2 linked regions of the Desulfopila inferna genome follow. The protein of the gene in region 1 interacts with the protein of each later gene in a pairwise test. Links are inferred from orthologs where the notes say so. Each region holds a gene or a part of one and is shown in the gene's direction. Other genes may lie near its edges.

Region 1 (4,088 bases):
GCATGCCGATCTTGCTCATAGAGACAGGTATGTCAACTTCAAAAATACCATCTTCACCCTTCTGAAAATGGGAGTCATCCCCATTATTAATGAAAATGACACGGTTGCAACAGAGGAACTCCAGTTTGGTGATAATGATAATCTGGGAGCACTTGTCACTAATCTCATCGAAGCCGATATGTTCATTTGTCTGACTGATGTAGATTGCCTTTACACCGCAAATCCTGGGACCGACAGCACTGCAGAACCCGTCCATACAGTTGTCGAGGTCAACGAGGACATTGAGCGAATGGCCGGCCATAGCAAGAGCGCCTTGGGAACAGGCGGCATGCGCAGCAAAATTTTAGCGGCGAAAAAGGTGGCTGCCGGGGGTGGCTCATCTTTCATTGGACCCGGGAGAATGGAAGGAATTCTACAAAAAATATTTTCAGGTGAAATGATAGGCACCTTTTTCCTGCCCCAGGGAAGAAAACTTCAGGGCAGGAAGCAGTGGATCGCCTTCGTTTTAAAGCCCAAAGGTATTTTAGAGTTGGATTGCGGAGCAGGTCAGGCCATATGCTGTAACGGCAGAAGCCTGCTGCCCTCCGGTATAGTCTCTGTCAAAGGAAAATTTAATGTGGGTGAGTCCGTTCAATGTGTTGATAGCGAAGGTCGCATTATTGCCATAGGCACTACCAATTACCGGGCAGAGGAGATAGACCGTATAAAAGGTTCCAACTCGGGAAAGATCCAAAATATACTTGGACATCGAGAGAGTGATGTCGTCATTCACAGGGACAACCTCGTTATTTTGTAATGGTATACCGGAGGATTATATGAATGCACTGGAAAAAGACATTATCTCTGTAAGCCGGAGAGCTCGGCAGGCCTCGCGCGCTTTTCAATCTGCCTCATCTGAGATCAAGAACAGGGTGCTTGCCAAAATTGCCGACCTGCTCGATAAACGCAGAGCATTTATACAAGAAGAAAATGCTAAGGACCTGGAAAGCGGCAAAAAAGCAGGACTTTCCTCGGCCATGCTGGATCGGCTGCACCTCTCCGATGCTGTCATAGATTCTATGATAGCCGGTCTTGAAGAGGTTATTTCACTCCCGGATCCGGTGGGCAGGATCAGTTCACTGGCTCGCCGTCCCAACGAAATGCTGGTCGGACGCATGAATGTTCCCCTGGGAGTGATCGGCATGATTTATGAATCCCGTCCCAATGTCACGGTGGACGCCGCGGCCCTGTGCCTTAAGGCCGGTAACTGTGTTATTCTCAGGGGAGGTTCGGAGGCATTCCATTCCAATAACGCTCTGGCTGGGGTCCTGCAGGAGGCCCTTATTCTCTGCGGCCTCAATGAGAATACAGTCCAGGTGATTCCGGTTAAAGAACGAGAAGCGGTCTCTGTACTGCTGCGCCAGGAAAAATATATCGATCTTCTCATTCCCCGTGGTGGTGAGGGCCTGATTCGTTTCGTTTCTGAAAACAGCCGGATCCCAGTGTTAAAGCATTATAAAGGTGTTTGTCATATATTTGTCGACCGGCTGGCCGATCTCGACAAGGCCACTCCGATTATCCTCAATGGGAAGGTGCAGCGGCCGGGTGTATGTAATGCGCTTGAGGGATTACTGATCCATCAGGATATCGCAGAACATTACCTTCCTGTCATAGCCGGGGCGCTTCATCGGCACGGAGTTCGGCTGCTCGGCTGTGAGAAGGCCGTGAAAATTGAGGCAAACATCGAACAAGCAGATGATTCCGACTGGGGCACTGAATTCCTGGACCTGATACTCACGGTGAAAGTTGTGGAGGGGTACGATGAGGCCAAGGAATATATTGAACGATATGGTTCACAACATACCGAATGTATTTTAACAGAAGATTATTCTCTGGCACATAAATTTGTCCGGGAAATAGACGCCTCGGCGGTAATGGTCAACGCCTCAACTCGATTTAACGACGGCAGCCAACTCGGTCTTGGCGCCGAGATCGGTATCAGTACCACCAAACTGCACGCCTATGGCCCAATGGGGCTTGAAGAGCTGACCACGAAAAAATTCGTGGTATTCGGCGAGGGGCAGGTGAGAAGCTGATGCGGGCAACAGGTTTGTTCGGCGGCACTTTCGATCCCGTTCATGTCGGTCACATAGAACTTGCCCGGCATGCCCTTGAATATTGCCGTCTTGCAGAAGTTGTTTTCATACCGGCAGCCTCTCCGCCCCACAAGTCGCGGAAACACCTGACTGCCTTTCACCATAGAGTAGCAATGCTGACTCTGGCAACAGAAGGTGAAAGCCGTTTTTCCGTATGTGAAGTAGAAAAAGACCTGCCTCCTCCCACCTATACCGTAGACACTCTGAATCATCTTCTGCAAAAAAATACCTGCGCTACTGAATACTATTTTATAATCGGCATCGATGCTTTTCTTGATATTCATACCTGGAAGGAGTATGAAAAAGTAATCGGCCAGGTTCATTTTATCGTTGCTGCCAGACCAGGCTATACTGTTAGTGACCTGCAGGAATGTATAGCATCACTCCATTACCAAAAGAAAGTTGATCACTGGTATAATGCTTCGTCAAAGCGCAAAATATATTATCTCGAGCTTGAATTAGCTGACGTATCATCAACCGATATTCGAAAAACTGCTGGTAGTTCCACTTTGCCAAAGGATGCTATAGCACCCGCCGTATTTAAATATATTAAAGATCATAACCTGTATTCTTCCGGGAGATGATAGACGGCAGTTGCCCTGCCGCTACCCGGGAATCCACGGGCTGGAATAGATCAAACCATCAGGGGACTGGAGGGGAAATCTAAATTGAAGAAAATGGATTTGACGGAGCAGAGGGATCACGTTCGAGTCGTCATCGTGGATGACTCCATACAATACAGAACAATCCTCAGCCGATTACTCAAGGGACATCGGCAGATTGAAGTGGTCGGTGAAGCGGTAAACGGCATTGAGGCACTGGAACTCATTTTACAGGTGAAGCCCGATGTGATTCTCATGGACTTTGAGATGCCGCTGATGGACGGCATGACCGCACTGCAGCATCTCATGATTCACATCCCCACCCCAACTATTATGTTTTCAAGAATCACTCAGGCCGGTACTGCGAGATGTTTTGATGCCCTGAAAAATGGAGCAGTAGATTTTTTCTGCAAAGACAGTTTTCATACAACTGCATCGGACAGTTTTTTGCGGGAAGAACTCACTGAAAAGGTCATATGCGCCTCGGAAGTAACCATTGGTGCAGTTGAGCCGATCTTTGCCAAACTGCCCGCAGAAGACGGCAAAAAATCCCGGGTAAAAACTCTGGTCTTCTGTGAGGAATGTGGGTCGAAAGAAGAGCTGATTATACCAGAAAATCAAGATCAGGGCGGGGTATTATGCACCACCTGCGGTGAATATATTTCTCTTGAACAGCGAAATAAATATAGAAGGGCAAATTGTCTCTCAATCATCGTCGCCGGGGAAGGAGCATTTATTAATCTGCTCAAATTGGTTCCGCAGCTTCATCAGGATATGAATGGTGCAATATTTATTATTATCGATGGTACCGTAGAGCATGTTGATGCATTTGCTCAATATCTTGACGAAATCAGTACTGTGAATGTTGTCCGAATAAAAAACGGTCTCTCTATTCAGGGTGGCAACTGTTATGTCGGCTGTGATAATGAAAACATCTTCTTAAAACCTTTCAGTGCCGATTATTCTCTCAAATGTTCAGAGAGTGGTGTGGAGGATTTTCCTGTAGATAAAACAATCCATTCAATCGCCACGGTGTTCAAGGAGCGTACTACGGCAATATTTCTTTCCGGAAAGGAACGGCAGGGAGATTTCGGACTGATAAAGCTTCTTGAGAACAATGGAACTATTGTGGTATTAAACCCCGCAAAATGCCTCAATAAACCGATGGGAAAGAATATACTGAATAAGTTCAATGCACTTACGGCAACAGATGAAGACAGTCTTGCCCGGATAATCGGCAGGATTCATCTTCATTACCGAGATACCATTGTGACTGCATAGTCAATAACCCTGCAGGATAAGCGGCTTGGCTTCAGGAGCCAATGTATAGATCCCATTCATTTTTGATGGC
Region 2 (3,600 bases), on another replicon or contig:
AGGTTGTTCCGGCGGACCTCCAGGAAAATCTCACTGCACCCCCGTTTGACTATTTGCCTGAACAGTTCCGCAAGCAAACGTGAGGCGGCCCCCGATCGTCTGTACCGAGGTATTACAGCGATCTTCAGGAGTTCTGCCTCCGGCGGACAGTATCTGGCACAACACCAGCCTGCTGCACAGGCGTCTGCTTCACTGCAGGCTATCAAGCTGATTCCGTTAAGCTGCTGAAGTTCTAATTCAATCTGTGAAGCGGGCCAGGCCGATGGCGCCGCTTGCTCGATTTCGGCAATAACGGCAACGTCTTCCCCGCCGGCTGGGCGAATGCGAAAGAGCAAGCTTAGACCATTGATCCGGCAATCTTAACAGTGAGGTCGCCCAGCATATTGGTATAGCTGCCCAGTTCATTGTCGTACCAGCCGTAAACGACGGCCTGGGTCACCGGTACCTGGAGAATCGGATTATCATCTTCTCTAAGCCTGCTGCCGGCCTGAGTCAACTTCAGGTTTACCTTGATGGTGGCGGTTCGGGTGTGAGTTTCGGTGCCTTCAATAACAGCAGCTGCCTCAGGGACACCGATGATATCAGAGGAGACATTCTGATTTTTACTGAACTGCAGATAATTGTTGTTTTTCGCGTACTCTTCGTAGATGGAGTTTATCTGGGCCCGGTTGAAGAGGCTCTCAATCTCATCCTGAAGATTGAGAACCAATACAATAAGAGAGCCGGTGGAGGTCGGGACACGAACCGACTCAGCAATGAAGCCGATGTTCTTCATCTCTGGAATAACCAGGGAGAGGGCTTTTGCGGCTCCAGTAGTTGTCAGGATGATATTGTTCAAAATGGAGCGGTTCTTGCGCTGATCAGTTGCGCCTGAACCCGGCAACCGGTCAAGAACCTGCTGACTGCCCGTTGCCGCATGAACGGTCACCATGGAGGCACTGAGGAAATTCTCTGCTCCGATGGACTCCATCAGGGGCTTGATCATATAGGAAAGACAGGTGGTGGTGCAGGATGCCGCGGAAATGAGAGAATGCTTTCCCGCCGAGTAGTCCTCGTCATTAATTCCCATAATGGTGGTAACGGCGTCCTCCGGCATCTCCAGACCCTTGGCCTTGATTTTGAACGGTGCGGAAAGCAGGACCTTTTCAGCACCGGCCTGCATGTGGCCGCGAAGTGAGCCTTTGGCATCATCGGCATCCGCGGTGGGGTCTTTGAAAACTCCGGTGGTGTCGACAACCAGTTGAACATTATTGGCTTGCCAGGGAATCTGACTGGGATTTCGTGCCTCACGCAGAATTTTTACGGGAACGCCATTTATTCGCATGGCTCCGGTATCGTTATCAAGTTCCTCGATGACTCTGCCGCCCTTATGGCCATGGAGATAGGTGGCAAGGCGACCATAGGAAGAATCCCTCTCGATCGCTGCCGCCAGATCTTCGAGATTCCTGCCGACTTCTCTGCCAATGTTGATCACCAGTTCCGGGAAATGTTTTCTGGAAACATGATGCCACAATGAGAGCTTTCCTATTCGGCCTAAACCATTTATTCCTAATTTCATGGCAATGATTCTCCTTTATGAGTTATACCGTTCTTGGACGACTGCCTCGGGGATTTGTGCAGACTTCCCTCGACTGGGATAGAGATATGATAATGCTGGAACAGCTTAAATTCTATCACCAGAAGTAGATGAGTGCAACCGAAATCCGGACAAACAGCAGGACTAATATGGCTTAAATTTCAGTAAGGTGGGAATGATTTATAAAAATAAACTTATCGCTGCAACATTGATTAAAAGATATAAGCGCTTTCTGGCCGATGTGGTTCTTGAGGATGGCCAAACCTCAACCGTTTATTGTCCAAATACAGGATCGATGCGGGGCTGTGCCGTGCCGGGAAGCAGGGTGTATCTCTCCCGCTCGGGAAACATCAAGAGAAAATATCCGCTTACTCTGGAGATGATACGAGTGGAAAAGACCTGGGTCGGGGTCAATACTGGATTGACCAATAGGATCGTGGTCGAGGCTCTGCAGAGGGGAGATATTGCCGAAATAAGCGAAATCGAAACCATTCAGAGAGAGGTCACGGTGTCTCCCGGCAGCAGACTGGATGTATTGGTGGTAAGTGGAGGCAGGAAGATTTTCATTGAAATCAAAAACTGCACCCTGGTAGAGAAGAGGGTCGCCATGTTTCCCGATGCCGTCACCGCCAGAGGCACCAGGCATCTCCTGGAACTTGCCAGGTTGTGCGAGCAGGGACATGAGGGAGTCATTTTTTTTCTTGTCCAGCGCGGCGATGCTGAAATATTTCGGCCGGCAGCCCATATTGACCCGCTTTATGCCGAGGTACTGCGGCAAGTGTGTGAAAGTGGCGTGAAGATACTGGTATATCAGGCGCAAGTTGAACCACGAGGCATCAGCGTTTTGAAATCGCTGCCATCGGATCTCTCCTGAAGAAAACTCAGTGGTCTGCGCTCAACTGTTCTGATATCTGGCTTTCACTTGCCGACTGCTCTCGAACCTATGTCAGTTCGTCGTGAGTGATCCGGCCGCCTACCATTGTGAGCATGGCCCTTCCCTGGAGGTCCCAGTCGAGGAATGGTGAATTTTTTGATTTTGAGACTATGGCATCCTGGCTGAAACGATAGCGTTTTTCCGGATCGATCACAACAAGGTCTGCGGGTTTGCCGAGGGCGAGAGAGCCTCCGGGGACGTTTAGAATTGCTGCGGGATTGACAGACATCAGTTCGATCATTTTGGCCGGAGTGAGTATTTTTTCTCTGACCAGAGCGAGTGTCAGCGGTAACGACGTTTCCAGGCCGATGATGCCGTTGGCGGCCCTGCTGAATTCCGTCTCTTTTTCCAGGATCGAATGTGGCGCATGGTCAGTGGCAATGGCATCGAGAGTGCCGTCGGCAAGGGCTCTGCGAATCTCCTCCCGATCCTGGGCGGAGCGCAGGGGCGGGTTCATTTTGGCGTTGGCATTATAGCCGATTACGGCTTCTTCCGTGAGGGTGAAATAATGAGGGGCGGTCTCGGCTGTTACCTTGACGCCTCTCTTTTTGGCCGCACGAATGAGAGCCACGGAATCGGCTGTGCTGACATGAGCGATATGGATTGGTACACCAGTCAGCTCGGACAGGGCGATCTCGCGGAACACCATGATGCTTTCGGCGGCGGCTGGAATCCCTTTGAGGCCGAGGCGGGTAGAAGTATCCCCTTCGTTCATGCAGCCATTCCGGCTGAGCGAGCTTTCTTCGGCATGGGAGATAACCACCATGTTATAACTGGTGGAATATTCCATGGCGCGGCGCATCAACTGGCTGTCCAGCACGGGCAGGCCATCATCGCTCACGGCCACGGCTCCGGCATCCTTCATCTCACCGTATACGGCCAGGCTTTTCCCTGCGCTACCCGAACTGATGGAACCGACCGGGTAAACCCGGGCGCTGCATCCTGCAGCCTTTTCCAGGATGAAACGGGTGACTGCGGCGCAATCATTGACGGGATCAGTGTTCGGCATACAGGCAACGGCGGTAAATCCGCCGGCTGCCGCTGACTGTGTGCCCGATTCGATTGTCTCTTTATACTCGGCGCCCGGTTC

The links. The genes of interacting proteins can lie anywhere in the genome.
Region 2: the proteins of JWG88_RS00830 (region 1) and sfsA interact in binary tests that used the Escherichia coli proteins (3 or more experiments, as listed by UniProt). The link is inferred for Desulfopila inferna from one-to-one orthologs.

What each region holds. Positions count from the first base shown.
Region 1 is NZ_JAFFQE010000001.1:206,265-210,352, forward strand. What follows is about bases 1-2,945. They hold JWG88_RS00830 (glutamate-5-semialdehyde dehydrogenase), read left to right. Parts: upstream 1-815; coding sequence 816-2,075; downstream 2,076-2,945. Other genes in these bases: proB (glutamate 5-kinase), read left to right, coding at 1-796; nadD (nicotinate-nucleotide adenylyltransferase), read left to right, coding at 2,075-2,719; JWG88_RS00840 (chemotaxis protein CheB), read left to right, coding at 2,813-2,945. Also shown: more of JWG88_RS00840, read left to right, coding at 2,946-4,018. UniProt on the Escherichia coli protein: Catalyzes the NADPH-dependent reduction of L-glutamate 5-phosphate into L-glutamate 5-semialdehyde and phosphate. The product spontaneously undergoes cyclization to form 1-pyrroline-5-carboxylate.
Region 2 is NZ_JAFFQE010000008.1:218,160-221,759, reverse strand. The notes cover bases 855-3,600. They hold sfsA (DNA/RNA nuclease SfsA), read left to right. Parts: upstream 855-1,751; coding sequence 1,752-2,450; downstream 2,451-3,600. Other genes in these bases: JWG88_RS18440 (dihydroorotase), read right to left, coding at 2,518-3,600; JWG88_RS18450 (type I glyceraldehyde-3-phosphate dehydrogenase), read right to left, coding at 855-1,558. In the rest of the region: rimI (ribosomal protein S18-alanine N-acetyltransferase), read right to left, coding at 1-335; more of JWG88_RS18450, read right to left, coding at 338-854. UniProt on the Escherichia coli protein: Binds to DNA non-specifically. Could be a regulatory factor involved in maltose metabolism.